DNA from 3 places in the Embleya sp. NBC_00896 genome. Region 1 is predicted to be linked to each of the others. Evidence: predicted binding sites of a transcription regulator. Region 1 holds the regulator's gene; each other region holds the start of a gene.

What was found. Region 1 encodes HrcA, which represses chaperone genes, less so after heat shock. Its sites were predicted from a motif close to TTNGCACTCNGNNNNNCNGAGTGCNAA; they were not measured.
Region 2: a site for HrcA is predicted at 5,347-5,373, ahead of groES (co-chaperone GroES). Genes of this name have one in related genera too.
Region 3: a site for HrcA is predicted at 3,741-3,767, ahead of groL (chaperonin GroEL). Genes of this name have one in related genera too.

Annotation. Positions count from the first base shown of each region.
Region 1 covers NZ_CP108776.1:5,108,435-5,118,643, forward strand. Annotated here, with positions in the region: gene OG928_RS23240 (WD40 repeat domain-containing protein) at 1-326, opposite strand, end outside; gene OG928_RS23245 (hypothetical protein) at 371-664, opposite strand; gene OG928_RS23250 (putative leader peptide) at 1,117-1,230, opposite strand; gene OG928_RS23255 (DUF3097 domain-containing protein) at 1,266-2,096, opposite strand; gene OG928_RS23260 (MBL fold metallo-hydrolase) at 2,127-2,882, opposite strand; gene hrcA (heat-inducible transcriptional repressor HrcA) at 3,021-4,037, shown strand; gene dnaJ (molecular chaperone DnaJ) at 4,040-5,170, shown strand; gene OG928_RS23275 (NAD(P)H-dependent flavin oxidoreductase) at 5,306-6,367, shown strand; gene OG928_RS23280 (16S rRNA (uracil(1498)-N(3))-methyltransferase) at 6,364-7,104, shown strand; gene OG928_RS23285 (HIT domain-containing protein) at 7,177-7,539, shown strand; gene OG928_RS23290 (ribonuclease Z) at 7,547-8,458, shown strand; gene OG928_RS23295 (PhoH family protein) at 8,673-10,209, shown strand, end outside.
Region 2 covers NZ_CP108776.1:3,004,915-3,015,123, forward strand. Annotated here, with positions in the region: gene shbA (RNA polymerase sigma factor ShbA) at 1-294, opposite strand, end outside; gene OG928_RS13395 (response regulator transcription factor) at 570-1,181, opposite strand; gene OG928_RS13400 (WhiB family transcriptional regulator) at 1,675-2,007, shown strand; gene OG928_RS13405 (SDR family oxidoreductase) at 2,149-2,967, opposite strand; gene groL (chaperonin GroEL) at 3,139-4,761, opposite strand; gene groES (co-chaperone GroES) at 4,897-5,205, opposite strand; gene OG928_RS13420 (THUMP-like domain-containing protein) at 5,445-6,620, shown strand; gene OG928_RS13425 (polysaccharide deacetylase family protein) at 6,660-7,478, opposite strand; gene OG928_RS13430 (hypothetical protein) at 7,804-8,079, opposite strand; gene tsaD (tRNA (adenosine(37)-N6)-threonylcarbamoyltransferase complex transferase subunit TsaD) at 8,180-9,223, opposite strand; gene rimI (ribosomal protein S18-alanine N-acetyltransferase) at 9,216-9,704, opposite strand; gene tsaB (tRNA (adenosine(37)-N6)-threonylcarbamoyltransferase complex dimerization subunit type 1 TsaB) at 9,845-10,209, opposite strand, start outside.
Region 3 covers NZ_CP108776.1:4,322,123-4,332,331, reverse strand. Annotated here, with positions in the region: gene OG928_RS19790 (glucosyl-3-phosphoglycerate synthase) at 1-943, opposite strand, end outside; SAM riboswitch class I at 1,138-1,290, shown strand; gene thrC (threonine synthase) at 1,307-2,581, shown strand; gene OG928_RS19780 (ubiquitin-like small modifier protein 1) at 2,578-2,856, shown strand; gene OG928_RS19775 (cold-shock protein) at 3,278-3,481, shown strand; gene groL (chaperonin GroEL) at 3,926-5,551, shown strand; gene OG928_RS19765 (Uma2 family endonuclease) at 5,770-6,336, shown strand; gene OG928_RS19760 (hypothetical protein) at 6,372-6,536, opposite strand; gene OG928_RS19755 (Uma2 family endonuclease) at 6,682-7,269, shown strand; gene OG928_RS19750 (hypothetical protein) at 7,276-7,626, opposite strand; gene OG928_RS19745 (DUF4031 domain-containing protein) at 7,672-7,941, shown strand; gene OG928_RS19740 (metal-dependent phosphohydrolase) at 7,957-8,619, opposite strand; gene OG928_RS19735 (HelD family protein) at 8,793-10,209, opposite strand, start outside.

The sequences.
Region 1 (10,209 bases):
GCGCCGTCGCACCCGATCACCACGGAGCTTCCGTCCGGGTGCAGGTCCATCGCCCGGGAGGTCGCCTTGCGTGGCGTCAGGAACTGCAGGGCCACCGACTCGCCCTCCGTCCCGAGTCGGACGAACCCGGCCCGCAGCGCCTTCCAGACCTCCCTGCGCAACGCGACGGTGGCCGCCTTCGGGTCCGGGAACTCCTTGCGGGTCTCCCGGGCCTTGCCCGACCCCGTTCGACCGGACCGCACGAACTCGGCACCCAGCAGTTCGAATCGGCGGTACTTGGGCCCGGTCGAGTCGGGCTGCACGAGCGTGATCTGTTCGGATCCCATCCCGGCACGCTAACCGATACCCGGGACACCCCCGCCCGCTCGACTCAGGGCGAGAAGGCGTCGATCAGCAGCCCCGCGCTCACGTACAACCCGCCGGCGAAGAGCAGGATCAGCCCCGCCACGAACATGATCTGCCGCATGGGCCCGGCGGTCCGGGCCGCGCTGATCACACTCGCGCCCAGCAGCAGCATCCCGAGGACCATCTCGAACAGCGCGAACAACGGCGACAACAGCACCGCCACCACCAGCGCCATGGCCGCGGTGCCGACCCGCAACACACTCGGATGCGATGCCCGAGCCATGTCCACCGCCTGTCCCTGGGCCGTGCGGGGCACCACGACGCGGCCCCTCCTTCGAGAATGACACGTCGTCCGTCCGCCGTCTGCCCCGAAACAACTCCCGCGTGAACCACGTCACTTGCCCGCCGGTGCGCCGAACCCCTCGACGACGCCGCCGCAGTGGCCGCGCCGAGTCCGGCGGGGATTGCCCATTTCGTCCGTCGAATGGCGCGGGGTGGTCGTTCGGGGATTCGAACGACCACCTCGACCAACGCGGGCTACTCGAACGTGGCCGCTGCCTCGCGGAGGGTGCGGACGACGGTTTCCGGGTCGTACGGGGCCGGTGGGCCCGGGGTGTAGGTGACCGCGGACAGGGGTGCCCGTGTAGCGGAAGGAGCCGTGCCGCTCGAGGGGTCGAGCGGCGCGGAGCGGGATCGATCGCGACAGGGCGCGACGATCGTGGGGCTCACACGGGTGCTGAAAAAGGTCCTACCGGAAGAGACGAACTCCGGTCAGCGGACGGTCCGGACGGCACAGATCGCGCTCGCCTGCCGACGGAGGTCGACGTGGCGGCGCGTCGCGAGGCTGACGTCACGGTGGTTCACGAAATGGAGACTCGCAGGCACGTGCCGCAACGGTCAACGAACAGACGGGGCGTGTCTCACATCTCGGACGGTGCGGTCACGAAATCGATCAGTTCCTCCACTTTTCCCAGGAGCGCGGGTTCCAGGTCGCGGTACGAATTCACCGCCGCGAGGATCCGCCGCCACGCCTGTGGCGGATCCACCGGCCAGCCCAGAGCCGCGCACACACCCTCTTTCCACGGCACGCCGCGCGGCACCTCCGGCCACGCGGCGATCCCCACCGACGCCGGCCGCACCGCCTGCCAGACGTCGATATAGGGGTGTCCCACGACCAGCACCTGATCGCCCGTCACCCGCGCCGCGATCCGGCTCTCCTTCGAGCCCGGCACGAGGTGGTCCACCAGTACGCCGAGCCGACGGCCCGCGCCGGGCCCGAACTCGCGCACCATCGCCGGGAGGTCGTCGACGCCCTCCAGATATTCGACGACCACCCCCTCGACGCGCAGGTCGTCGCCCCACACCCGCTCGACCAACTCGGCGTCGTGCCGGCCCTCGACGTAGATGCGCCCCGCGCGCGCGACCCGGGCCCGCGCGCCCTGTACCGCCACCGAACCGGAAGCGGTCCGGCCGGGGGCGCGCACGGGACCCGCGGGCCGCGGGCGCGCGAGCGTGACGACCCGGCCGTCGATCAGGAACCCACGCGGGTCCATCGGGAAGACCCGGAGCCGGCCGTGCCGGTCCTCCAGCGTGACGGTGAAGCCCTCCGGGGTCTTCTCGACCCGCACGACGGCACCGCAGAACCCCGTTGACGCCTCCTCCACGACCAGATCGCGGTCGGCCGCGACCTCGGGGACGGGCTTGTCCTGCTTCCATCCGGGGATCAACGACTCGGGTCCGTAGCTGCGCATGACACGAGACGCTAGTGGGGTGACGGTACGTCAGTCGGGTACGACGCGCCCGGCCGCGACGTCGGCGAGCCAGTGGTTCTGCCGGACCACGAAATCCTCGTCGACCACCGCGCCGTGTCCGGGCAGCCACACGCTCGCGTCCAAGGCCCGGACCCGGCCCAGCGAATCGCTCCACTCGGCGGCGAACGCGTCCGAGCCGAACAGCGGCGGCCCGCTCTCCTCGACCATGTCGCCGGCGATCAGCACGCCGCAGTCCGGGACGTGCACCACCAGGTCGTTGTCGGTGTGCCCGCGCCCCGGCGCGTACAGCACCACCTCGCGCCCGCCCAGGTCCACGGTCACCGCGTCCCCGGTCGGCACGAGCCGGGTCGGCGGCACGATCCGCGCGGCGTTCATCAGGTCGACGTCGAAGCCGTGCTCGATCCCACTCGCCCGACCGGCGTCCGCGTAGCGCTCCAGGTACGCCGGCAGCGCCGCGTGTCCCCAGACCTCGGCGTCGGGAAAGACCCGCAGCACGTAGTCGTTCCCGTAGCAGTGGTCGAAGTGACCGTGCGTGTTCACCACGGCGACGATCCGATCCGGGAGCCCGTGCGCGGGCAGTTCGCGCGCGAGTGAGGACAGCAGCTCCGCCGCCTCGCGCTCGTGCGAACCGGTGTCCACGAGCAGGATCCCGTCGCGTCCCGTGACGACCGCCACATTGAGTTCGAGGCCGGGCAGTCGACGGCGCAGAACGCCCGGTCCGATCGGCTCCCAGGTGGCGTCTTTCGGCTGTTCGGCGCGTACCATGCGTCAACCTTGGCACGGACGCAGGGGTACGGTCCGGATCGGGTGACCCGTACACTGGCACTCGGCGGGACGGAGTGCCAACCAGCGGGACAAACCGCAGGGAATGGGACGAGACGACGGGTCAGGGAGGTGCGCACCATGCTCGACGATCGCAAGCAGGACGTGCTGCGCGCCATCGTGCAGGACTACGTGGCGACCCAGGAGCCGGTCGGCTCCAAGGCGCTCGCGGACCGACACAACCTCGGTGTCTCACCGGCGACCATTCGCAACGACATGGCCGCGCTGGAGGAGGAGGGCTACATCACGCAGCCCCACACCAGCGCCGGCCGGGTGCCGACCGACAAGGGCTACCGGCTCTTCGTCGACCGGCTCGCGGGCGTCAAGCCGCTGTCGGGCGCCGAGCGCCGCGCGATCCAGACCTTCCTCGCGGGCGCCGTCGACCTCGACGACGTCGTGGGGCGCACGGTGCGGCTGCTCGCGCAGCTGACCCACCAGGTCGCCGTCGTGCAATACCCCTCGCTCACCCGCTCGACGATCCGGCACGTCGAGCTGCTCACGCTCGCGCCGACGCGCGTCATGCTCGTGCTGATCACCAGCACGGGCCGGGTCGAGCAGCGCGTGATGGACACGTCCGGACCGGTCGGCGAGAACCTGCTGGCCGACGTCCGCGCCCGGCTGAACAGCCGGATCACCGGCAAGCGGTTCGCCGAGGTCCCGTTGTTGGTGCAGGACCTCACCGAGCCGTTCACCGCCGAGGAACGACCGATCGTGGCGGGCATCCTCGCCACGCTCCTCGACACCCTGGTCGAGCACAAGGAAGAAAAGGTCGTCCTCGCCGGGACGGCCAACCTGACCCGATTCGGCATGGACTTCCCGAACACGATCCGCCCGGTCCTCGAAGCACTCGAGGAACACGTCGTACTGCTTCGTCTGCTCGGCGAGGCGACCGACCCGGGGATGGTCGTGCGAATCGGACACGAGAACATGCACGAAGGACTGGCCGCGACCTCGGTGGTCGCCGTCGGATACGGCAGTGGGCAGGAAACGCTGGCGAAGCTCGGGGTGCTCGGGCCGACCCGAATGGACTACCCCGGAACGATGGGAGCGGTGCGCGCCGTGGCACGGTACGTCGGACAGATCCTCGCGGAGTCGTAGAGTTGGCTACCGATTACTACGAGGTCCTCGGGGTGCGGCGGGACGCCACCCCGGAGGAAATCAAGAAGGCCTTCCGCCGGCTCGCTCGGGAGCTGCACCCGGACGTCAATCCGGACCCGAAGACGCAGGACCGGTTCAAGGAGATCAACAACGCCTACGAGGTCCTCTCGGACCCGCAGAAGCGGCAGATGTACGACCTCGGCGGCGACCCGCTGTCCTCCGGGGGTGGCGGTGGCGGCGGCTTCGGGCAGGCCGGCTTCGGCTTCAGCGACATCATGGACGCGTTCTTCGGCCAGGCCAGTCAGCGCGGGCCGCGCTCGCGCACGCGCCGCGGCCAGGACGCGATGATCCGGATCGAGATCACGCTGGAAGAGGCCGCGTTCGGCACCACCCGGGAAATCCAGGTGGACACCGCGGTCACCTGCAACACCTGCAACGGCGAGGGCGCGGCTCCGGGCACCACGGCGCAGACCTGCGACATGTGTCGCGGGCGCGGCGAGGTCAGCCAGGTCACCAAGTCCTTCCTGGGCCAGGTCATGACGTCGCGGCCGTGCCCGCAGTGCCAGGGCTTCGGCACCGTGGTCCCGCACCCGTGCCCCGAGTGCGCGGGCGACGGCCGGATCCGGGCGCGCCGCACGCTCACCGTCAAGATTCCGGCGGGCGTGGACAGCGGCACCCGGATCCAGCTCGCGGGCGAGGGCGAGGTCGGCCCCGGCGGCGGCCCCGCCGGCGATCTGTACGTCGAGATCGTCGAGGTCGCGCACACCACGTTCCAGCGCCGCGGCGACGACCTGCACTGCACGGTCACGATCCCGATGACGGCGGCGTCGCTCGGCACCAAGGTGCCGCTCCAGACGCTCGACGGCACCGAGGAGATCGACATCCGCCCCGGCACGCAGTCGGGCCAGTCGATCCCGCTGCACGGGCGCGGCATCACCCACCTGCGCGGCGGCGGGCGCGGCGACCTCGTCGTGCACGTCGAGGTGCAGACGCCGAACAAGCTCGACCCCGAGCAGGAGGAGCTGCTGAAGCGGCTCGCCAAGCTGCGCGGCGAGGAGCGGCCCTCGGGCCAGTTCACGCCGGGCCAGCAGGGCCTGTTCTCGCGCCTGAAGGACGCCTTCAACGGACGCTGAGCGAACCGGCGCGGGGCGAGTACCGAACCTTGGTACACGCCCCGCGCCGTCGCACGTCCGGTCCCGGGCCACGCCCTAGGGTGGTGGGCGAGCACGCGAGGCGATCCACCGGAGCGAGCGGGGAGTCCGATTCCGATGAGCACCGATCCGACCCGACTGAGCAGGCTGCCGATCGTGCAGGCCCCGATGGCCGGCGCCGGTGGCCCCGCGCTCGCGGCGGCCGTCACCGGCGCCGGCGGGCTCGGCTTCCTGGCCGCCGGATACCGCTCGGCCGACGCGCTGGCCGCCGACATCGCCGAGCTGCGCGCGCTGATCGGGGCCGCGCCCTTCGGCGTCAACGTGTTCATGCCGCACCACACCGCCACCCCCGCCGAGCAGGAGCGGCTGCGCCGCTACGCCCGCTCGCTCGCCCGCGCCGCGACCCGCTACGGCGGCACCGTGGGCACCCCCGCGCCCGGCGCCGAACGCGACGACTGGGACGCCAAGCTCGCCCTGCTCCTCGCGCACCCCGTGCCCGTGGTCGGCTTCACCTTCGGCCTGCCCGACGCCGCCGCGATCGCCGCGCTCAAGGCCGCCGGCACGCTGACCGTCGCCACCGTCACCTCGCCCGCCGAGGCCCGCCTCGCGGCCGACCTGGGCGTGGACGCGCTGTGCGTCCAGGGCGCCGAGGCCGGCGGCCACCAAGGCACGTTCGACAACCCCGACGACCCCGCCCCGTACGGCCTGCTCACCCTGCTGGCCCTGATCGCGCCCGAGACCGACCTCCCGCTGATCGCCGCCGGCGGCATCATGACGGGACGGCAGATCGAGGCCGTGCGGATCGCCGGCGCGAGCGCCGCCCAACTGGGCACGGCCTTCCTGCGCTGCCCCGAGAGCGTCGCCTCCGCCGCGCACAAGGCCGCGCTCGCCGACCCGGCGTTCGAGCACAGCGTGCTCACCCGGGCGTTCTCCGGCCGCTGGGCCCGCGGCCTGCGCAACGGCTTCGTGGCCCGGCACGAGGCCGAGGTCCCCGGCGTCTACCCCTACGTCCACCACCTGGTCTCGCCCATCCGCAAGGCCGCCGCCGAACGCGGCGAACCCGACGGCCTGGCGCTGTGGGCGGGCCAGGGCTGGCGGCTGGCCCGCGCGGAACCCGCCGCCGATGTGATCACCCGGCTCGTCGACGAGATGGCCGCCGCCCGAAAGGCCCACGCTTGAGCGCCCCCGTCTTCCTCGCCCCCGGCGACGCGATCCGGCACGGCCGGCAGGTCGTCCTCGACGGCGCCGAGGGCCGACACGCCGTCACCGTGCGGCGCCTGGCCCCCGGCGAGGAGATCGTCCTCGCCGACGGCGCCGGCCTGGCCGTGTACGGCACGGTCAACCGCACCGAGGGCAAGGACACGCTGTACATCGACGTCGACACCCGCACCGAGGAACCCGCGCCCGCGCCCCGCGTCGTGGTCGTCCAGGCGCTGCCCAAGGGCGACCGCGGCGAACTCGCGGTCGAGACGATGACCGAGGTCGGCGTCGACGTGATCGTGCCCTGGGCCGCGTCCCGCTGCATCACCCAGTGGAAGGGCGAGCGCGGCGCGAAGGCGCTCGCGAAGTGGCGCTCGACCGCGCGCGAGGCCGGCAAGCAGGCCCGCCGACTGCACCTGCCCGAGGTCACCGACCCGATGAGCACCCGCCAGGTCGCCGCGCTGCTGGGCGCCGCGGCCTTCGCGGGCGTCCTGCACGAGGCCGCGACCGCGCCGATCGCGACCGTCGTCACGCCCACCGAGGGCGACCTGGTGCTCGTGGTCGGCCCCGAGGGCGGCGTCTCCCCGGACGAGATCGCCGCGTTCACCGCCGCCGGCGCGACCGCCTACCGACTCGGCCCGACCGTGCTGCGCACCTCCACGGCCGGCGTATCGGCCGCATCGGTGCTGTTGGCCCGATCCGGGCGCTGGGGCTGAGGCGTCGGACGGGACACCTGACTACGATCGGGGGCAACCGCTCGTGATCGACTGGATTCGATGGAGGCACCCATGGCTGCGGGGGAACCCCAGGCCGACTGCCTGTTCTGCAAGATCGTCGCCGGCGACGTGCCGGCCACCATCGTGCACGAGACCAAGGACGTGGTGGCCTTCCAGGACATCAATCCGCAGGCACCCACGCACATCCTGGTCGTCCCGCGCGCGCACTACGCGAACGCGGGCGAGCTGGGCACCGAGGCCCCCGAACTCGCGGGCGCGCTGCTCGCCGAGGCCGCCGCCGTCGCGGTCGGCGAGGGCTGCTCCGACTCGGGATACCGGATCGTCTTCAACACCGGCGCCGGCGCCGGCCAGACGGTGTTCCACGTACACGCGCACGTCCTCGGCGGTCGTGGCCTCAACTGGCCGCCCGGCTAGTCGTCGAGTGTCCACCAGGGAATTCGTCGTCCTCGGCACCGCCAGCCAGGCCCCGACGCGACAGCGCAACCACAACGGCTACCTGCTGCGCTGGGACGGCGAGGGCCTGCTGTTCGACCCCGGCGAGGGCACCCAGCGGCAGATGCTGCACGCCGGGGTGGCCGCGCACGACATCACCCGGATCTGCGTCACGCACTTCCACGGTGACCACTGCCTCGGCCTCCCCGGCGTGATCCAGCGGATGTCGCTCGACCGGGTCCCGCACCCGGTCACCGCGCACTTCCCCGCGAGCGGCCGGCACTGGTTCGACCGGCTGCACCACGCGACCGCGTTCCACGAGGCCGCCGTGCTGATCGAGCACCCCCTGGAGGGGGAGCACACGAGCCTGCCCGCCGGGCCCTTCACGCTGGAGGCGCGCCGGCTCTCGCACCCCGTCGAGTCCTACGGCTATCGCGTCGTGGAGCCCGACGGGCGCCGGATGCTGCCCGACCGGCTCGCCGAGCACGGCATCGCGGGCCCGGACGTGGGCCGGATCCAGCGCGAGGGGCGGGTCGGCGAGATCACCCTCGATCAGGTGAGCACCCACCGGCCGGGGCAGAAGTTCGCCTTCGTCATGGACACCCGGATGTGCCCGGCCGCGGTCGAGCTCGCGCGCGACGTCGACCTGCTCGTATGCGAATCCACCTTCGCCGGGGCCGACGCCGCGCTCGCGCGCGACCACGGGCACCTGACCGCGGGCGAGGCCGCCACGATCGCCGCCGAGGCGGGCGCCCGCCGGCTGGTCCTGACCCACTTCTCGCAGCGCTACACCGACATCCAACCGCTGCTCGCCGAGGCCCGGGCGATCTTCCCGGACACCGTGGTGGCGCACGACCTCGACCGCTTCGAGGTCCCGCGCCGACGCCCGCCGACCGAATAATCCCGGGGGTCGCGGAGGTCGGAGAGTTACCATTGGGCACCACCGAAATGCTTTCCGAACCCGGAAAAGAGGCGTGATCAGGCCGCCAAGGCCGCCCATGGCTCCCACGACGAACGCGCGCGGCGCGAGCTTCGAGAACACCGCGCAGAACACTGCGAAGGAAACTCCGGCCACGCAGGCTCAGGCGAAGATCACGATCCCTGCCAAGCACCCCATGGTGGCGCTCCTCGGTTCCGGCGACTCGTTCCTGCGGGTGGTCGAGCAGGGGTTCCCCGAGGCCGACATCCACGTCCGCGGCAACGAGGTGACGGTGTCCGGCCCCGAGGCCGAGGTGGCCCTCGTCCGCCGGCTCTTCGACGAACTCCTCGTCATCGTCCGGACCGGGCAGCCGCTCAACGAGGAGGCCGTCGAGCGCTGCGTCGCGATGGTCCGCTCGAACAACGGGCAGGGCCCCGCCGAGGTGATGACGCTCAACATCCTGTCCAACCGCGGTCGCACGATCCGTCCCAAGACGCTCAACCAGAAGAGCTACGTGGACGCGATCGACGAGCACACGATCGTGTTCGGTCTCGGCCCGGCGGGCACCGGCAAGACCTACCTCGCGATGGCCAAGGCCGTCCAGGCCCTGCAGTCCAAGCAGGTCTCCCGGATCATCCTGACCCGCCCCGCGGTGGAGGCGGGAGAGCGGCTCGGCTTCCTGCCCGGCACGCTCTACGAGAAGATCGACCCCTACCTGCGCCCGCTCTACGACGCGCTGCACGACATGATCGACCCCGACTCGATCCCGCGCCTGATGGCCTCCGGCACGATCGAGGTCGCCCCGCTCGCCTATATGCGCGGCCGCGCCCAGCCGGTCTTCACCAAGGTGCTGACGCCTTCGGGATTCCGCCCGATCGGCGAACTCGAGGTGGGCGATCTGGTCATCGGTTCCAGCGGCGAACCGACCCCCGTCCTCGGCGTGTATCCACAGGGCGAGAAGGACATCTACCGGGTCACCGCCCAGGACGGGTCGTCCACTCTGTGCTGCGGTGAACACCTGTGGACCGTGCGGACGGCTGCCGACCGTCGCCGAGGCAAGCCCTGGCGGGTTCTCGAAACCGAGGCGATGATCGGCAACCTTCGGGCCGGGCCCGCCCGGCGCTACGAGCTGCCGCTGCTGACCGGGCCCGCGTGCTTCCCGGAGCGCGCGGTGCCCATGGATCCGTACGCCCTGGGATTGCTGCTCGGCGACGGCTGCCTGACGGGCGCGACCACCTCCTCCTTCTCCACCGCCGATTTCGAATTGGTCGCCGCTCTGGAGGCGGCGCTGCCGGGCGTTCAGGCGCGCAGGACGAACCGTGTGGACTACATCCTGAACCGGACGAAGACACCCGGTGACGTCGTTACGCTGGAGAATCCGGTCACCGGCGTGCTCCGGAAGCTGGATCTGCTCGGCGGCCGGTCACACTCGAAGTTCGTGCCGGACGAGTACGTGTACAACTCGGCCGAGGTCCGGCTCGCGTTGCTCCAAGGGCTGCTGGACTCCGACGGAGGCCCGGTGTCACAGAGCGGGCGGACCTGTCGGATCCAGTACACGACAACGTCGATCCTGCTGCGTGACGACGTCATCGCACTGGTTCGGTCGCTCGGCGGCGTGGCATACAGTCGCCGAAGGGCTGCGGAAGGCCGTGCCCCCGGGCGGGCCCGGGGTCGGGCGGTGGAGCATCGTCGAGATGCACACATCGTCGACATCAGGCTCCCCGAGGGCCTCG
Region 2 (10,209 bases), 2.1 Mb from region 1:
GACGACCTTGTGGGCCGCGATGCCGAACACGAACGCCTCGAACGGGCGGCCCTCGTCGCGATAGCGCGGCAGCGCGGACAGGACGGCCAGACACACCTCCTGCGCGGCGTCGTCCGCCGCGTGCTCGGCGCCCGAGACGCGGCCGAGCCGGGCTCGGCAGTAGCGCAGGACCAGCGGTCGGACGTACGCGAGCAGTTCGTCGGTCGCCTGTACGTCCCCCTGGACCGCGCGAACCACGACGGCACGCATGCCGTCGTCGGCGTGCGCTTGTGCTTCGTACGGCGTGTCCGGCATTCGCTCGGGGGTCCCACCCATGCCATTCAGTATGCAGGGATCGGCGACCGAATCGCGGCCATGCCGACCCGGGGGACTCATCCGGCCCCCCGGGCAACGGCAATCACCGCACGGACCCTCGCCCGCCGGACGCCCTCGCGGCACGATCCGCCGCGCGTACGAGGGCGCCTTCGGTCGTACTCGTATGCGTCATCGCACGAGCCCGCACCGACTGTGCTCACCCGGGGGTCGACCCCCCGAACCTCCACGGCCGGAGGAACCTTTGCGCGCATGGGTCATCGCACGAGTCCCCACCGGAATCCGAGCGCCACCGCGTGGGCCCGGTCGGACGCGCCCAGCTTCTTGAACAGGCGTCGCGCGTGGGTCTTGACCGTGTCCTCCGACAGGAACAGCTCACGCCCGATCTCGGCGTTGCTGCGCCCGTGGCTCATGCCTTCGAGCACCTGGATCTCACGTGCCGTCAGGGTCGGCGCCACACCCATGTCGGGCGACCGGAGGCGCCGCGGCGCGAGCCGCCACGTCGGGTCGGCGAGCGCCTGGGAGACGGTCGCGCGCAACTCCGCGCGCGACGCGTCCTTGTGCAGATATCCCCGAGCCCCGGCGGCGACCGCGAGGGCCACACCGTCCAGATCCTCGGCCATCGTCAGCATGATCACCCGTGCGCCGGGGTCGCCGGCCAGGAGGCGGCGCACCGCCTCGACGCCGCCGAGCCCGGGCATCCGCACGTCCATGAGGACGAGGTCGGACCGCTCCGCGCCCCAGCGCCGCAGTACCTCCTCGCCACTCGTGGCCGTCGTCACCCTCTCGACGCCGGGGACCGTGGCCACCGCCCGCCGCAGGGTCTCCCGGACCAGCGGGGAATCGTCGCAGACCAGGACGGTCGTCATCGCCGGCCTCCGCAGTGGATCCGCGTCACGTTGAGCCTCCACGCCTGTACGTACCGTTTCCTTTGCGGCGGTCCCGAAGGTCTGTGCACCGGGGTTCACCCCCGGCCGCCTTCGTCGCCAACCGCTTCACCCACCCCAACGAGCATCACTCGAAAGGGTTACGGGGGGAGTTCCGCTCCGCCGGTACGACAACGAGGCGACCGAGCCGGAGGACACGCGAGGGTGACGCCCCGACTCCGCACCGTCGTCTCCCACCCGAGCTCCGCCCGAATCCCGCCGAGATCCGCCGACCGTGTGGTGGCGTACGCCACCAGAGTGGGTAATTTTTTCTGCTTTCAACGCATAAGAGGGATATATGCATGGAACTGATCAATTCGTGACACAGTCGCACCTACTTCTGATCGCATGATCACGACTGTTCTGCACGGTCCACACCAGAGGTGGCATCCCTGCTCACCGACAACTCGTACGCGATAAGCAAGAGGGACGAGTCATGGCTGATTTCTCGCGACTCCCCGGCCCCAACGCCGATCTGTGGGACTGGCAGCTCTCGGCAGCCTGTCGCGGAGTCGACAGCGCACTGTTCTTCCACCCAGAAGGCGAACGAGGCGCCGCCCGCGTCGCCCGCGAGGCTTCGGCCAAGGAAGTCTGCATGCGGTGCCCGGTCCGTCGCCAGTGCGCCACGCACGCCCTCAAGGTGCGCGAGCCGTATGGCGTATGGGGTGGGCTCACCGAGGACGAACGGGTCGAACTCGACAGCGACCGCAGGCACGGGGTCGCCGCCGACCGGGCGGCGGCCGCGAGTGGCGTGTCCGCGACGCACTGACGCAAACACATACGCATAGGCGCACCGGCGCGAAAACACCGCGGCGGCCCACCCCCGGTCGGGGCGGGCCGCCGCGGTGCGTCACGGCACGTGTCACCCGGTGCCCGCCGCACGTGTCACCCGCGGCCGCACCCGGGTCGGCTACTGGAAGGCCGACATGTCCAGGTCCCACACCCGCGGCCAGTCCTTGCCCCGGAACGCCGCGTCGATGCCGCCGTCGCAGAAGACCACCGAGCCGACGAAGAAGCTCGACTCGCCGCCGAGCAGGAACGCCACGAGGGCCGCGATCTCCTCGGGCCGCCCGCCGCGACCGGCCGGGATCGAGCCGAGGAACATCTCCATGCCCTCGGCGGTCAGCGGGTCCTTGCGGCCCTCGGCCGTCATCGGGGTCTCGATCAGCCCCGGCGCGATCGCGTTGAGCCGAATGCCCTCGGCGATGTACTCCGCCGACTTGGTCCGGGCGTACCACGCGAGCGCGGCCTTGGTGGCCGGGTAGGCCTGGAGCGCCGCGAGGTCGCCGAACGCCTCGGTGGCCTCGGTCGCACCGGCCTCCTCGCCCGCCAGACACAGCTCGGCGACCTCGACCGGCCAGTTCGGCTGGGTCGTCGTGGAGTTCGAGCTGATCAGCACCACGGACGCGTTCGTACCGCGTGCCAGCAGCGGACGCAGGCCCTCCAGCACCGCGATCGCCCCGAAGTAGTTCACCGACACGATCAGCCCGCCCGGCCGCCCGGTGGCCGCCGCCAGGCCCGCGAACGGGACGAAGCCGTCGAGCGTGCCGCCGGACAGCTCGGTGATCCCGGCGATCGCCGCGGCGCGCCCTTCGGGCTTGCTCAGGTCCACGTTGACGTCGCAGTCGTGCAGGTCGACGCCGATGACCCGGTGGCCGTCGGCCTCGAGGCGGACCTTCGTGGCGGCGCCCAGGCCCGAGGCCGCGCCGGTGATCGCGTAGGTACCCATGCTTCTCCTTCGATGGTGCTCGGCAGACGCCCCGCCCGCTGCGCCTGACGGTCCGTCAGCTATACCGCTTCGGGCACTCTCGCAGATCACGCCGGCACCGGAAAGGCCGACGGGCCCGACCTCTTCGCAGAGGTCGGGCCCGTCGGGGTGAAACGGGGTACGGCGGTGTGACTAGTGCGAGTGGCCGTGGCCGCCGTGCGCGGCGGGCTCCTCCTCGGCCGGCTTCTCGACGACCAGGGTCTCGGTCGTGAGCAGCAGCGACGCGATCGACGCGGCGTTCTGCAGCGCGGAGCGGGTCACCTTGACCGGGTCGATGACGCCCGAGTCGACCAGGTTGCCGTACTCGCCGGTCGCGGCGTTGAAGCCGTGACCGATGCCGAGCTCCTGCACCTTGTTGACGATGACGTAGCCCTCGAGGCCCGCGTTCTCGGCGATCCAACGCAGCGGCTCGACCGCGGCACGACGCACGACCGAGACGCCGGTCGCGATGTCGCCGGTCTGGCCGAGGTTGCCGTCGAGCACGGAGACGGCGTGCACCAGGGCAGTGCCGCCGCCGGCGACGATGCCCTCCTCGATGGCCGCACGGGTCGCGGAGACCGCGTCCTCGAGACGGTGCTTCTTCTCCTTGAGCTCGACCTCGGTGGCCGCGCCCACGCGGATCACGCACACGCCGCCGGCCAGCTTCGCGAGGCGCTCCTGGAGCTTCTCGCGGTCCCAGTCGGAGTCCGTGTCCTCGATCTCACGCTTGATCTGCTTCACGCGGTCGGCGATCGCGGCGGCCTCGCCGGCGCCGTCCACGAGCGTGGTCGCGTCCTTGGTGATGGTGATGCGACGGGCGCTGCCGAGCACCTCCAGGCCGACCTGGTCGAGCTTGAGGCCGACCTCGGGGGCGATGACCTGACCGCCGGTCAGGATCGCCATGTCCTCCAGCATCGCCTTGCGGCGGTCGCCGAAGCCCGGGGCCTTGACCGCGACGGCGTTGAACGTGCCGCGGATCTTGTTCACGACCAGGGTCGACAGCGCCTCGCCGTCGACGTCCTCGGCGACGATCAGCAGCGGCTTGGACGCGCCGGCCTGGATGATCTTCTCGAGCAGCGGGAGCAGCTCGGCGATGGCCGAGATCTTGCCCTGGTGGATCAGGATGTACGGGTCGTCGAGGACGGCCTCCATACGCTCCTGGTCGGTGACCATGTACGGCGACAGGTAGCCCTTGTCGAACTGGAGGCCCTCGGCGAACTCCAGCTCCAGACCCATGGTCTGGGACTCCTCGACGGTGATGACACCGTCCTTGCCGACCTTGTCCATGGCCTCGGCGATCAGCTCGCCGATCTGCTGGTCCTGCGCCGAGAGCGCGGCGACGGCGGCGATGTCTTCCTTGCCGTCGATCGCGCGGGCGGTCTTGAGCAGCTGCTCGGATACTGCGGCGACCGCGAGGTCGATGCCCTTCTTCAGGTCCATCGGGGCCGCGCCGGCGGCCACGTTGCGCAGACCCTCGCGGACGAGCGCCTGGGCCAGGACCGTCGCGGTGGTGGTGCCGTCACCCGCGATGTCGTTGGTCTTGGTCGCGACTTCCTTGGCCAGCTGCGCGCCGAGGTTCTCGTACGGGTCCTCGAGCTCCACCTCACGGGCGATCGTCACGCCGTCGTTGGTGATGGTCGGGGCACCGAACTTCTTGTCGATCACGACGTTGCGGCCCTTGGGGCCGAGCGTGACCTTGACGGTGTCGGCCAGCGCGTTGACGCCGCGCTCCAGCGACCGCCGGGCCTTCTCGTCGAACTGGAGGATCTTCGCCATGAGGGTCTTCGTCCTTAAAGGTTGCTAGTCGACGTCGTACAACCGACTCCGCCCCGGGTCCACCGGCCGACAAGGGCAGGGCGATCCGGGGCGGGGTCGTCGAACCGTCACCGGTTCCGGCGCGTCAGCGCGATGTCACTTCTCGATGATCGCGAGCACGTCGCGAGCCGAGAGAACGAGGTATTCCTCGCCGTTGTACTTCACCTCGGTGCCGCCGTACTTGCTGTACAGAACGGTGTCACCGACGCTCACGTCGAGCGGCAGACGCTGACCGTCCTCGAAACGACCCGGGCCCACAGCCAGGACGACGCCCTCCTGGGGCTTCTCCTTGGCGGTGTCCGGGATCACGAGACCCGACGCGGTGGTCTGCTCGGCCTCAAGCGTCTGGACCACGATGCGGTCCTCGAGCGGCTTGATGGCAACCTTGGTGTTGGCGGTCGTCACGATGCGACCTCCCCCTTCGGAGATCTCACGGAAAAATGTCTGTCGGCGATCGCTGCGGATCCGTCGTCGCGGGTGCCGGACCTGCTCGTATCGCACTGGCACACTCATGGGGAGAGTGCCAGCACAGACACTAGGTGGCGGTTAGCACTCCGTCAACCAGAGTGCCAGGTTTCGCGGGTCTGGGCGCGTTCTTCATACCGGTTCGCTCGGCGGGACTCGGCGAGAATGGCCCCGTGCACATGGATGCGTTCACCGCGCTGCTGACCGACGAGGGCCGTTCGCTGCTCGATCTGCTCGCCGACCACGCCGAGGCCGACGAGTTGGCGCTCGCCACGCGGTTGCGCCGCGAGCACCCGCCGGAGCTGGTGGCCGCCGCGCTGACCCAGTCCCGGTTGCGTCAGCGGGGCCGGGCCAAGTTCGGGCCGGACGCGGATCGGATGTACTTCACGCCCAACGGGCTCGAACAGTCGACGCGCGCCTCGGTGGCCGACCACCGCGCCGCGCGCCTGGTCGCGGCGGGCTCCATCGCCCGGGCCGTCGACCTGTGCTGCGGCATCGGCGGCGACGCGCTCGCGCTGGCCCGCGCCGGGATCGCCGTACACGCGGTCGACCTCGACCCGCTGACCTGCGCCGTCGCCCGCGCGAACGCCGCCGCGCTGGGCCTCGCGGAGCTGATCACCGTCGAGTGCGCGGACGTGACCGGGGTGGACCTCCACGGCTACGACGCGGCACTGATCGACCCGGCCCGGCGCACCGCGCGCGGCCGGACCTTCGACCCCGAGTCGTACTCCCCGCCGTTCTCGTTCCTGGGCACGCTCGCCGAGCGGGTCGCGTGCGGCGCCGCCAAGGTCGCGCCCGGCATCCCGCACGAGATCGTGCCGGCGGGGATGGAGGCCGAGTGGGTCTCCGACCGCGGCGACGTCAAGGAGGCCGTGCTGTGGTGGGGGCGCCTCCGCGGCGCCGAACTGCGCGCGACGCTGCTGCCCGGCGGCGCGTGCCTGACCGCGGGCTTCGTCCGGCAGGCACCGGTGGGCCCGGTCCGCCGCTACCTGTACGAGCCGGACGGCGCGGTGATCCGGGCGCACTTGGTCGCCGAGGTCGGCGAGCTCGTCGAGGGCAACCTCGTGGACGAGACGATCGCCTACCTCAGCTCGGACCGGCTGGTGGGCACCGCGTTCGCGAGCGCGTACGAGATCACCGACGTGCTGCCGTTCAACCTGAAGCGGCTCAAGGCGCTGCTGCGCGAGCGCGGGGTCGGCAACCTCACGGTCAAGAAGCGCGGCTCCGCGGTCGAGCCGGAGGAGATCCGCCGGCGGGTCAAGCCGAGCGGCCCGAACGCCGCCACGGTACTGCTGACCCGCGTGGCGGGCGCACCCACGATGCTGATCGCGCAACCGGTCCCGAACCCGGCGTAGGCCGGGTCCGGGAGGTCGAGGACACGGGCCGGCCGAGGGCTAGCCGATGTAGTCCTCCAGGCGCGCGATCGTGTAGCCCTGCGCCTGGATCTTGCGCAGCATGTTGCCGAACATCTGGGTCATCGTGGTGCCCTTGAGGTCGGACGGACCGCGGAAGTGGGCGAGGATGATGTCGCCCGGGTGCAGCTTCTTCTCCGCGACGTACTGCATGTCGTTGATCTGCATCGACTCCTGCCACTTGACGATCGCACCGATCCCGCCGCAGGCCCCGGCGACCGTCTGGGTCGTGGCGTTCCAGTTGCCGTAGGGCGGGCGGAACAGTGTCGGCCGGGTGCCGTACACCTCGGCCAGCCGATCCTGCTGACCGCAGATCTGGTGCTTCTGCGCGTCGGCGCCCAGCGTCTTGAGGTCGGGGTGCGAGAGCGTGTGGTTCTGCACGGTGGCGCCGAGCGCCTGGAGCTTGCGGAAGTATTCGGGGTCCTGTCGGACATAGGTGTCGTTGAGGAACATCGACACCGGGATGCGCAGGTCGCGCATCATCTCGAGGAACTTCGGGTCCTTCTCCGCGCCGTCGTCGATCGTGATGAAGACGATCTTCTGATCGGTGGGGATCCTGTCGACCACGGGCGGCTTGGCGCCGCCGGCCTTGACCGGCTTCACCGCGGGCGGGGCGGGCGGCGGGGCGAACGGCTTGAGATTCCACTTCGCGGCGAGCTCGTCGGCACCCGCGCCCGGAGTGTCCGATTTCGCGGCGGGAGAGGACTTCGGGGAGTCGGTTCGCCGCACCCCGGCGATCGGCTCGCTCGCCTTGTCCTTCTTGTCGTCGGATCCGCCACACCCGGCGAGGACTCCGGCCAATGCGACAAATGCCAATGCGAGGGCCGCGCCGCGCCGCTTTTGTACCGTTCGATGCACCACTGTCGCCGAGCCCTTCGTTCGCCGGTCCCACCCGCGCTCACGCTACGCGGCGCGACGGCCCGTCACGGTCGGGACAAGCCCGGTCCAAGGGACTGTTGAAGGACTGTTGAACGGCCGATGAGCTGGGCACACTCCCGGACAAGGCCAATGGCACGTGCGGCGGCACGCAGCCGGCAGCCAAGGCACTCGACCCGCATCCGGCTTGCGAATGGCCTCCTCGCCGGGTGCGGGTCGTGTGTTGTATCGACCGGAAACCCGTGCCGCGTCAGGGGCCGACGCTCAGGCGTTCGAAGCTCCACGCGTGCGGGGGCCGCGCGACCAGGGCCACCGGAGGGTCGGGGAGGGCCACCGGAGGGCCCGTCCACAGCGCGATCACCACGACCCGGTCACCGTCGTGCTCGTCGGGGGCGGCGAACACCTCGACCCGCTCCAGGCCCGGCGCGCCGACCAGCACCGGCAGTGCCGCGGAGTGCACCCAGTCGGCCAGGGCCGCACCGTGGCCCGATGCGGTCTTGGCCTCCCACATCGCCGCGATCGCCATGGTGATCCTCCTCGGATCGGAAACGGGTGACGGGCAGCCCGAAGCGGCCCAGGGGCGGATGCCAGGCGTCGCGGCCCAGCCGGGGGTCTGAAGACACGCCCTAGGAGGCCGCCTGCGTCACCGTGACCGGCATCGACGAGTCGGCCGGGATGGACAGCGTGGACGGGGCCCGGTCGCGCGCGACCAGCTCCGCGCCGAGCGCCGCGACCATCGCGCCGTTGTCCGTGCACAGGCCCGGCCGCGGCACCCGCAGCACGATCCCGGCGGCGTCGCAGCGCTCCTGCGCGAGCGCGCGAAGGCGCGAGTTGGCGGAGACGCCGCCGCCCATCATCAGGTGCTCGACGCCGTTCTCCTTGCACGCGCGGATCGCCTTGCGGGTCAGCACGTCGACGACGGCCTCCTGGAAGGACGCGGCGACATCGGCGATCGGGACACTCTCACCGGCCCGCTCGCGGGCCTCGACCCAGCGCGCGACCGAGGTCTTGAGGCCGGAGAAGGAGAAGTCGAACGGCGCGTCGCGCGGCCCGGTGAGCCCGCGCGGGAACGCGATCGCCTTCCGATCGCCCGCCTCGGCCCACCGGTCGATCGCCGGTCCGCCCGGGAAGCCCAGCCCGAGCACGCGCGCGACCTTGTCGAAAGCCTCGCCCGCCGCGTCGTCGATGGTCGAGCCGAGCGGGCGCACGTCGGCCGTGATGTCGGGGACGAGCAGCAGCGACGAGTGGCCGCCGGACACGAGCAGCGCCATGCACGGCTCGGGCAGCTTGCCGTGCTCCAGCTGGTCCACACACACGTGCGAGGCCAGGTGGTTGACGCCGTACAGCGGTTTGTCCAGCGCGACCGCGTAGCCCTTGGCCGCCGCGACGCCGACCAGCAGCGCGCCCGCCAGGCCCGGCCCGGAGGTCACCGCGATCGCGTCGATGTCGTTCATCGTGACGCCGGCGTCGGCGAGCGCGCGGCGCACGGTGGGCACCATCGCCTCCAGGTGCGCGCGGCTGGCCACCTCCGGCACGACGCCGCCGAACCGGGCGTGCTCGTCGACGCTGGAGGCGACCGCGTCGGCGAGCAGCGTGGTGCCGCGCACGATGCCGATGCCGGTCTCGTCACACGAGGTCTCGATGCCCAGGACGAGTGGTTCGTCAGCCACCGGTGGCCGTTCCTTCCCGACGTTCCTTCAGATCGCAACGCATCACGAGCGCGTCCACGTTGGCGGGTTGGTAGTAGCCGCGCCGCACGCCGATCCCCTTGAATCCGAAGCGCTCGTACAGCGCCTGCGCGCGGGCGTTGTCCACCCGCACCTCCAGCAGTACATCCCGACAACCCCGCTCGACGGCGCGCTCCAGCAACTCGGCCAGCAGCACGGCCCCCAGGCCGCTGCCCCACCGATCGCGGCGCACCCCGATCGTCTGCACGTCACCCTCGTCACCGATCACCGCGAGCCCGGCATAGCCCGCGAGGCCCCCGGTCCCGTCCTCGGCCACGACGTAGTACCGCATCTCGGGCTCGGACAACTCGGACCAGAACATCCCGGCCGACCACGCGTCCTCGGCGAACAACTCGTGCTCGAGTCGCATGACGGCCTCGATGTCCCACCACCGCATGCGCCGCAGTCGAGGGCCGGATTCCATGCCCGGGAGTCTAGTCCCGCCCCATCCATGCCCCACCCGACCAACCCATCCAGCCCGGCCGACACATCCAGCCCGGCCGGCGTTTGAGGCCAAGCAGCCCGGCCGGCGCTTGAGGCCAAGCGGGCCGCAGGCCGGCCGCATCACCCCCGAGGCGGCGGCCCACCGGGCGTCACAGCCTTGTACCCCACGGGAACCTGCGCATCGGGGCGCCGCAGATACAACGGCTCCGGCGCCAACAACTCCAGCCCCGCCGCCAGGGTTTCGACCGCGAAGGCGGCAAGCGCGGCCGCGTCGGGATGCTCCGGCCCGCGCGGATCGGCGAAGGCCTCCGCGTACAGCGCCGCACCGGCCCCCACCGCCGGCAGCCCCTGCAACGCCTCGGCGATGTCCCCGGGGCGGTCCACGGCCGGACCCTCCACGCGCGTGCGGCCGTCGGCGTACCGCGCCCAGTAGACCTCCTTGCGGCGCGCGTCGGTCGCGGCCACGAACGGGCCGACGACGGTGC
Region 3 (10,209 bases), 790 kb from region 1:
CGGGGACGGTCGCCATCGGCGGCCGCTCCCGAGCCGCGACGTCGTGCGTGCGCTGCCGGAAGCCGCCCTCGTCCCGCTCGAACTGGGTCAGCGCGGTGCTCAGCTCGACCGGGTGCGTGCCGGTGGGACCGCGTCGCAGGCGGCGCTCGACGGCCTGGAGTATCTCGGCCGACATCCGGCCCAGACCCGCCTCGTCCTGGTGGCTGTGTCGCCGCACGCCCACGTCCACCTGCGCCATCGCGTCCAGGCCGACCAGGCGCAGGGTGTCCACGAGCATCGCTGTCTCGATCCCGTAGCCGCACGGGAAGGGCAGTTGTTCGAGCAGCGAGCGACGGGCCGCGTACTCGCCGCCGAGCGGCTGGACGAAGCCCGCGAGTTCGGGCCAGTGCAGGTTGAGCAGGGGCCGCGCGACCAGCTCGGTGACCCGACCGCCGCCGGCGGGGACGATGGTGTCGCCGATCTCGAGCGGGCGGTCGTACATCGCCTTGACCAGCTGCACCGACGGGTCGGTCAGCAACGGGCCCAGGATGCCGGTCACGAAGTCGGCGGAGAAGTCCTTCAGGTCCGCGTCCACGAACGCGACCACGTCCCCGTCGGTGACCAGGAGCGAGCGCCACAGCACCTCGCCCTTGCCCCGCACGGCCGGTACGGCGGGCAGGATCTCGTCGCGGTGCACGACCCGCGCCCCCGCGTCGGCGGCGACCCGGGCGGTGTCGTCCGCGGATCCGGAGTCGACGACCACGAGCTCGTCCACGAGCGGCACGCGCTCGATCAGCTCGGTCCGGATGATCTTGACGATGTCGCCGACGGTCGCCTGCTCGTCCAACGCGGGCAGGACGACGCTGACCCGGGTGTCACGTTTGGCGTCAAGAAGCTGGTCGACGGGCCAGTCGGCGGCGACGGAAGACCGTCGCCGAAGCCAGGCACTCACCTCGGGCTGCACGTTCGAAAATCCCCTGTCGTCGGCCGACGTTCCGGCCTCGGTCGTTTCCACCCTTTATCGTCTCGCGAGGTGGACCGGATGATCGACGCGGCACCGGTTCGGTTACAGTCGTCGTCACCGGATACGACGATCGCACGTCGCGCCGGACAAACGCGGACCGGCCACCCGGCGAAGGGTGTGTCCACCGCCATAGCAGCTCATCCAGAGGGGCAGAGGGAACGGCCCGTTGAAGCCCCGGCAACCATCCGATCGTCATTCCTCGTGACGCGCTTTCGGCGCGAGCGAGTGCTGACGGATCGGACAGGTGCCAAGTCCGGCCCGTGGAAACCCACGGGTAAAGATGAGGACAGAAAGGCCCTCGCCATGGCGACACCCACCGCCACCCGCACCAGCAGCGCCACCCCCACCTCCTTCGGCCCCGCCGTCGCACTGTCGTGTCGCGAGTGCGGTCAACGCACCGGGCTCGGCCCGAAGTACGCGTGCGAGTCCTGTTTCGGACCGCTCGAGATCGCCTACGAGTTCGGCACCGTGACGCGCGAGCAGATCGAGGCGGGCCCGAACAACATCTGGCGCTACGCGCCGCTCCTGCCGGTGTCCGCGGACGTCGCGTCGCGGCCCAACCTGAACCCCGGCTTCACCAAGCTCGTCCGGGCCGAGAACCTCGGCCGCGAGCTGGGCGTCCGGAACCTGCACGTCAAGGACGACTCCGGGAACCCGACCCACTCGTTCAAGGACCGTGTGGTGGCCATCGCCGTCGAGGCCGCCCGCACCTTCGGCTTCACCACCCTCTCGTGCTCCTCGACCGGCAACCTGGCCGGCGCGGTCGGCGCCGCTGCCGCCCGCGCGGGGCTGCGCAGCTGCGTGTTCATCCCCTCCGACCTGGAGGCCGGCAAGGTCGTCACGGCGGCGGTCTACGGTGGCGAGCTGGTCGCGATCGAAGGCACGTACGACGAGGTCAACCGCTTCTGCTCGGAGCTCATCGGCGACCCGGCCGGCGAGGACTGGGGCTTCGTCAACGTGAACCTGCGGCCGTACTACGGCGAGGGCTCCAAGACGCTGGCCTACGAGATCGCCGAACAGCTCGGCTGGAAACTGCCCGAGCAGATCGTGATCCCGATCGCGTCGGGTTCTCAGCTGACCAAGATCGACAAGGGCTTCCGCGAGCTGATCGCGCTCGGCCTGGTCGAGGACGCGCCGTACCGGATCTTCGGCGCGCAGGCCACGGGCTGCTCCCCGGTGTCGGCCGCGTGGAAGGCCGGACACGACGTGATCCGCCCGGTGAAGCCGGACACCATCGCCAAGTCGCTCGCGATCGGCAACCCCGCCGACGGTCCCTACGTGCTGGACGTGTGCAAGCGCACCGGCGGCGCGGTGGAGGACGTGAACGACGTCGAGGTGGTCGAGGCGATGAAGCTGCTCGCCCGCACCGAGGGCGTCTTCGGCGAGACGGCCGGCGGTGTCACGGTCGGCTGCCTGCGGAAGCTGATCGCGTCGGGGCAGTTGGACCCGGACGCCGAGACGGTCGTGCTCAACACGGGTGACGGCCTCAAGACGTTGGACGCGGTCACGCCGACCACCGGCCCCACCGCGACCATTCGACCCACCCTTGATTCCTTCCGAAAGGCCGGCCTGGCATGAGCGTCTCCGTTCGCATCCCGACGATCCTGCGCACCTACACGGGTGGGGCGGCCGAGGTCGCGGTCGAGGGGACGACCCTCGCCGAGGTCCTCGACAGCCTGGAAAAGGACAACACCGGAATTCGCGCGCGCATCCTCGACGACGAGGGCAAGCTGCGCCGCTTTGTGAATCTCTACGTGAACGACGAGGACGTGCGCTTCGCCGACGGTCTCGCCACCGCCATCCCCGATGGCGGCAGCGTTTCGATCATCCCGGCGGTCGCCGGCGGTTGCTGACGACATAGGCCGACGGCCCGGATCTTCATCGTCCGGACCCGAAACGGAATGAAGAAATCCGCCACACGGAGCCCCGTGTGGCGGATTTCTTGGTTCCCCCGACGGTTGTGCGATACACGGGTTTACCCGGGCCCATTTCCTGCCTTTGACGGCGGCATGTCGGTAAACCCGTGGTCGGGATCACATCCGATATGTTCCGAAGATCGCATTCCTGATGAATTGAAATACGGCTTTCCTGTTGATTTGCGGAATATGAGAGCTTTATTCATCCGGGAATTCTCGTCCGATTGACCTGTTGCTCCGGGCATCCGTCCGGATACATTCAGCCGCGGTCGTAGCAGAAGGCCGGGACCTTCTGGATACGAACCCGGAGCTGCGGCGTGCAGTATCCGTGAAAGGGCCAGTAACAGGGGAGTTAGGAATGGCTCAGGGCGCCGTCAAGTGGTTCAACGCGGAGAAGGGGTACGGCTTCATCGCGGTCGACGGTGGTGCGGACGTCTTCGTCCACTACAGCGCGATCCAGATGGACGGGTACCGGACGCTCGAGGAGGGGCAGCGAGTCGAGTTCGAGATCTCGCAGGGGCAGAAGGGGCCGCAGGCCGACATGGTCCGCGTCACCGCCTGAACCAGGGGGCTATCCGCTCCTCTGCTTGAAACGGTCCACACCACGGACTGCACGACACACGCATCACACGCTCCTATGTGATCGGTGACCGGGGCCCGGCTTCCCGCCATGCGGGGGCCGGGCCCCGGTCGTTGTGCGCCGCCTCCCGCCGGATGGCCGTCACGCGCCGCGCGCCGGTCCACGCACCGGTGCTCGCGCACGGGTTCTTCGTGCGACACGCGCGCGGGTGGGCGCGTGCGGGTCGGGACCGGCCGTTGCGCTTGCACTCGGCATGGTCGAGTGCTAATCATTGGCGTTAGCACTCTGGATGTGAGAGTGACAGAAACGGACCGGGCCGGTGAGGCTCGGCGCCCGTGAGGGAGGGATCCTCACGGTGGTCGGGTCGTCCGTCGCGGGCACCTGTGCGGTCCGGCACTCACCCCCGTTCTGGGAGGACTTCACCACATGGCCAAGATCATCGCGTTCAACGAGGAAGCGCGCCGCGGCCTCGAGCGCGGGATGAACCAGCTCGCCGACGCCGTCAAGGTCACGCTGGGCCCGAAGGGCCGCAACGTCGTGCTCGAGAAGAAGTGGGGTGCGCCCACCATCACGAACGATGGTGTGAGCATCGCCAAGGAGATCGAGCTCGAGGACCCGTACGAGAAGATCGGCGCCGAGCTGGTCAAGGAGGTCGCCAAGAAGACGGACGACGTCGCCGGTGACGGCACGACGACCGCGACCGTCCTCGCCCAGGCGCTCGTCCGCGAAGGCCTGCGCAACGTGGCCGCCGGCGCGAACCCGATGGCCCTCAAGCGCGGCATCGAGAAGGCCGTCGAGGCCGTCTCCGAGCAGCTGCTCGCGCTCGCCAAGGACGTCGAGACGAAGGAGCAGATCGCCTCCACCGCCTCGATCTCCGCCGCTGACCCCCTGATCGGCGAGATGATCGCCGAGGCCATGGACAAGGTCGGCAAGGAAGGCGTCATCACCGTCGAGGAGAGCAACACCTTCGGTCTCGAGCTCGAGCTCACCGAGGGCATGCGCTTCGACAAGGGCTACATCTCGCCGTACTTCGCGACCGACATGGAGCGCATGGAGGCCGTCCTCGAAGACGCCTACGTGCTCATCGTCAACTCGAAGATCACCTCGGTGAAGGACCTCCTCCCGCTCCTCGAGAAGGTCATGCAGTCGGGTAAGCCGCTCATGATCATCTCCGAGGACGTCGAGGGCGAGGCCCTGGCCACGCTCGTCGTGAACAAGATCCGCGGCACCTTCAAGTCCGTCGCCGTCAAGGCTCCGGGCTTCGGCGACCGTCGCAAGGCCATGCTCGGCGACATCGCCATCCTCACCGGTGGCCAGGTCATCTCCGAGGAGGTCGGCCTCAAGCTCGACACCGCCGGTCTCGAACTCCTCGGCCGCGCCCGCAAGGTCGTCGTCACCAAGGACGAGACGACCATCGTCGACGGCGCCGGTGACTCGGACCAGGTCGCGGGTCGCGTGAACCAGATCCGCGCCGAGATCGAGAACTCGGACTCGGACTACGACCGCGAGAAGCTCCAGGAGCGCCTCGCGAAGCTGGCCGGCGGCGTGGCCGTCATCAAGGCCGGCGCCGCGACCGAGGTCGAGCTCAAGGAGCGCAAGCACCGCATCGAGGACGCGGTGCGCAACGCGAAGGCCGCCGTCGAAGAGGGCATCGTCGCCGGTGGTGGCGTGGCTCTGCTCCAGGCGTCGACCATCGCGTTCGACAAGCTCGAGCTCGAAGGCGACGAGGCGACCGGCGCGAACATCGTGCGTCTGGCCGTCGAGGCCCCGCTCAAGCAGATCGCGGTCAACGCCGGCCTCGAGGGCGGCGTGGTTGTGGAGAAGGTGCGCAACCTGACCCCGGGTCACGGCCTCAACGCCGCGACCGGCGAGTACGTCGACCTCATCGCCGAGGGCATCATCGACCCGGCGAAGGTCACCCGCTCCGCTCTGCAGAACGCCGCGTCGATCGCCGCGCTGTTCCTGACGACCGAGGCTGTCATCGCCGACAAGCCGGAGAAGAACCCGGCCCCGGCCGGCGGCGCTCCGGACATGGGCGGCATGGACTTCTGATCCGCTGAGGATCGGTTGACCTGACGCACAGTCAGTCGCTGTACGAAAGAGGCGGTCCCCTTCGGGGGGCCGCCTCTTTCGCGTGTTGGGGTCTTCCCGGAGTGTTCGATGCGTGTTCGCTCGTTCGAGTGGCACAGTCCGCTTACCCTGAAATGGTCTCCGAGCGGCGTCAGCATCGCTCTTGTACAGCGTGGATCGAGGTGGGCGAGGTGAAGGACATGACCGCACCCGTGATCGAGACGGGCGCCCACTGGCACCAGATGGTGGCCATGTGGCAAGAGTTGGACGTGCCCAGAGGCTGGCGCGTCGAGGTAGACGGGGAGAACATCACGGTGTCGCCGCCGCCCGTGCACACACACGAATTGATCGTCGACGAGATCGCCGCATTGTTGCGGCAGGCCGCCCCGAGAGGTTGCGGAGCCTTCACGAACCTCGGTGTGGAGATCGTTCCGCTCGGTCGGCTCTACGTCCCCGACGTGGCAATCGTCCCTCGCGAAGACACCGCGACCCCGACTCCGGCCCACCACGCCCTCCTGGTTGCGGAGGTCACCTCGCAAGGCAACGCGAATCACGACCGAGAGACCAAACGCGACGCCTATGCGCAGGCACCGGTTCCGCTCTACTTGCTCATTGATCGATGGGATCCCACAGGTCCGTCCGTGACTCTGTTCTCTGAACCCGACGGCGGAAAGTACCGGCAGTTTCTCCATATCGCGTTCGGAAAAACGATCACGATCCCCGAGCCCTTCGGGGTCGACCTGGACACCTCGAACTTCCCTCACTGACCCGATATTCGCCAGACTCGAACTCGCCGGCCGCGCTACACGTCCTCGACGGCGCCCTCGTTCGGCGGTCGATCGGTGCCCAGCCCGCCGAGCGCGGCAATCGCCACCGCGTCCTTCTCGCAGACCCAGTGCGGGTCCTCGCCCGGTTCTGGCTCGATGTCGAGCGGGTGGTCGCCATGCAGCGGGCAGCGCGGCCACACCGTGCCCTGTTGGGGTCTTCCCGGAGTGTTCGATGCGTGTTCGCTCCTTCGAGTGGCGGAGGCGACTTACTCTGAAATGGTCTCCGGGCGACTCGTAGCGTCGCTCCTGTACCGCGCGCGGACCGAGGTGGATGAGGTGGACGACATGACCACACCCGTGATCGAGGCGAGCGACACCTGGCACCGACTGGTGTCCACACGGCAGGAGCTGGACGTGCCCGACGGCTGGCGCGTCGAGATCGAGGGGGGGAAGATCATCGTGTCGCCGCCGCCGGCAAATACGCACAATGTGATCGCCGCGCGCATCCAGCGAGCGTTGGTTCCGGTCACCCCGGAGAACTGTGAAATCTTCCAGACCCTCGGTGTGAGTATCGCGCCGCTGTTTCGGCTCTACATTCCCGATGTCGTCGTGATGCCGCTCGACGACATCAGGGTGGATGCCAAGCACGACACGGCGCCGACTCCGGCGCGGTACGCCCTCCTCATCGCCGAGGTCACCTCCAAGGACAATGCGAACCACGATCGGGTGACCAAGCTCGAGGCCTACGCGAGGGCTCAGGTTCCGCTCTACCTGCTCGTCGACCGCTGGGACAAGGAGGGCCCTTCCGTGACGCTCTTCTCCGCGCCCGACGGCAAGAAGTACCACGGGCGTCTTCAGGTACCGATCGGCGCGTCGATCGCCATCCCCGAGCCCTTCGGCATCGACCTGGATACGGCGATGTTCCAAATCTGACTCGGCCTACCCGACCGTCAGGCCGCCGAGCGCGGCGACCGCCACCGCGTCCTTCTCGCAGACCCAGTGCGGGTCCTCGCCCAGTTCGGGCTCGATGTAGAGCGGGTGGTCGCCGTGCAGCGGGCAGCGCGGCCACATCGTGCCCTGCTCGGCCAGCGCCTCCTGGACGTCCTGCCCGATCAGGCCCGGGACGTACGCGGCGCCCTCGGGCCACTGCTCGACCCACCACTTGCGTTCGACCAGGGCGTGCTCGACGACGGTCACGGTCTCGGGGGTCTCGACGTCGTGCACCCGCAGGTCCGCGAGTACGAGGGAGCGGGCGGTCAGCAGCGCGACGTCGGTCGGGTCCTTGCTCATGGTCCACAAGTGTGCGGGATCGCGGCGTATACGAGAATCGAACGCGTGGCACTTCTCATCGATCCCCCCGCCTGGCCCGGACGCGGGCGACTGTGGTCGCATCTCGTCAGCGACGTCTCGCACGCCGAACTGCACGCGTTCGCGCGCGAACTCGGGGCGCCGGAGCGCGCGTTCGACCGGGATCACTACGACGTACCCGCCGATTTGTACGAGCGGGCACTCGCAAGCGGCGCCCTGCCGGTCTCCAGTCGGGAACTGGTGGTCCGGCTGACCGCCGCGGGGCTGCGACAGCGCAAGCGGTACACCCCGCGCTGACGCGGGGCGGGCTGGTCAGGACTGCTGGCGCGGGATGGTGCCTTCGAGACGCTCCAGCTCGGCGCGCATGTTGTAGCGGGCCGCCTCTTCGTACCGCGCCGCACCCAGGCGGGTGTGGAACAGGCGGGGCAGCGACATCAGGTCGCGCAGCACGGCGGCGCGCGCGGCCCGGAACGCCTCGTCCGGCACGAACGAGTATTCCTCGCGGACCGCCGCCGTGTACGCCTCGTAGCGCTCGCGGTCGGCGGCCAGGATCGCGAGGTCGGCGTCGCACAGCACATGCGCGTTGCGGTCGCTCTCGCCGGGCGCGTGCTCGGCGGTGACCCGGACCAGGCGCACGGTCTCGGCCACCAGTTCCGGGGCGACGCCCGCCTCGCGCAGGCCGCGTTCGGCGAGGCGCGCGCTGCGCTCCTCGTTGTCGGCCCGGGCCGGGTCGTAGACCGCATCGTGGAACCACGCCGCGAGCATGACCGCGTCGACGTCGTCGGCCTCGTAGGCCAGTTCGCCGATCAGGTCCAGCACGGTGCGCAGATGCTCGGTGCCGTGATAGCGGCGGTGCGGCTCGGCATAGCGCGCGAGCAGGCTCTCGACGACTGCGCCGGCCTCGGCGTGCTCGCCGACGAGGCGGGCCCACTGATCCCGCAGCGTCACGGTCGCGGACTCCTGAATGCGTTCCACCGGGCCAGCATGGCAGAACGAGCGAGCGAAGCCGACCACCAACCACTTCGACACACGCAGTTCACTCGTATTGGATGCCTTGTCCCCAACCACCGAACAGGAACCGCTCAAGCCCGTACGGCGTTTGAGGACAACCCCAACCAACGCCCATCCGCAGCCCGACCACGAACCAATCAAGCCCGTCCGGCGTTTGAGGACAACGCATCAGGCAGCGGCAGCCCATGCAACACGACCAACCCCGACACCGCCCGCGTGAGCACCACGTACAACCGACGCAATCCCTGGGCCTCGGCGTCGACGATCTCCGCCGGCTCCGCGACCGCGACGTGGTCGAACTCCAGACCCTTGGCCAACGACGCCGGCACCACGCTTATCCGCGCCTCGCCCGGACCACCGTCGCCGCCCAGGACCCGATGCGCCGCGTCCAGAGCACGCAACGCCGCCGCGACCGAAGGCACCCGCTCGTCGGCGCAGATCAGCCCGATCGAGCCCTCGTGGTCGAGCAGTTCGACGGCCGCCGCCGCGGCCCGCGCGGACAGCTCCTCGGCCTCGACGGCCCGCAGTTCGAGCGCGCCCGCCGTCCGCCGGACCGACGAGGCGGGCGAGAGCTCCGGCGCGATCAGTGGCAGCAGTCGGCTCGCGAACTCCAGGATCTGCAGCGGTACCCGGAAGCCCCTGGTCAGCTCCTCGACCTTCGCGCCCTCGTGTCCCAGGTGCCGCAGCGTCTCCTCCCACCCGGGCGTCGCCCACGGCGTGGTGCCCTGCGCGATGTCGCCGAGCACCGTGGCGGAGCCCGTGGAGCAGCGCCGCCCGACCGCCCGGCATTGCATCGGCGACAGGTCCTGCGCCTCGTCGATCACCACGTGGCCGTAGCCGCCGGTGCGGTAGAGCAGGTCGGCCGTCTCGTCCACGAGCACCGCGTCGGCCACGGTCCAGCGCGCGGACCCCGCGCCACGCGGCGGCTTGGCCCACAGGATCGCGGCCTGCTCGTCGGCGGTGAGGATCCCGTCGGCGCAGGCGGCCAGGAACGCGGCGTCGCTCAGCAGCCGGAACACCAGCTTGAGCGGGTCCACCGCAGGCCACATCGCGTCCACCGCGGCCTTGACCGGACGGCTGCGCGCGACCGCGTCCTGTACCCGGTCGTCGGGGGATTCGCCGCGCTCCTCCATCTTGGACAACAGCGCGTGCGCGAGCCGCTGCCGGAGCATGTCGCGCGCCGCGCCGTAGCGCACGTCGCGTGTGCGCAGCGCGGTCACCAGTTCCTCGATCTCGTACACCGCCAGCCGCCACGTCCGCGAGTCGCGGACCACGGCCACCGACTCCTGCGGGTCCCTCAAGCCGGACCACACCGCGCGGCGCAGTACCTCGGCCATCCGCGCGTCGCCCTTGACCGTGCCGGGCACGGCTTCGTCGAGCGCGCGGATGGTGATCTTGGAGGTGCGGGTGACCAGGTCCTCGACGGTGGTCTGGCCGACCTCGACCTCGCCGAGCGCGGGCAGCACCTGCTGGATGTAGTCGAGGAAGGACCGGTTCGGGCCGACCACGAGGGTGCCGGTGCGGGCGAGGCGGTCGCGGTAGGCGTACAGCAGC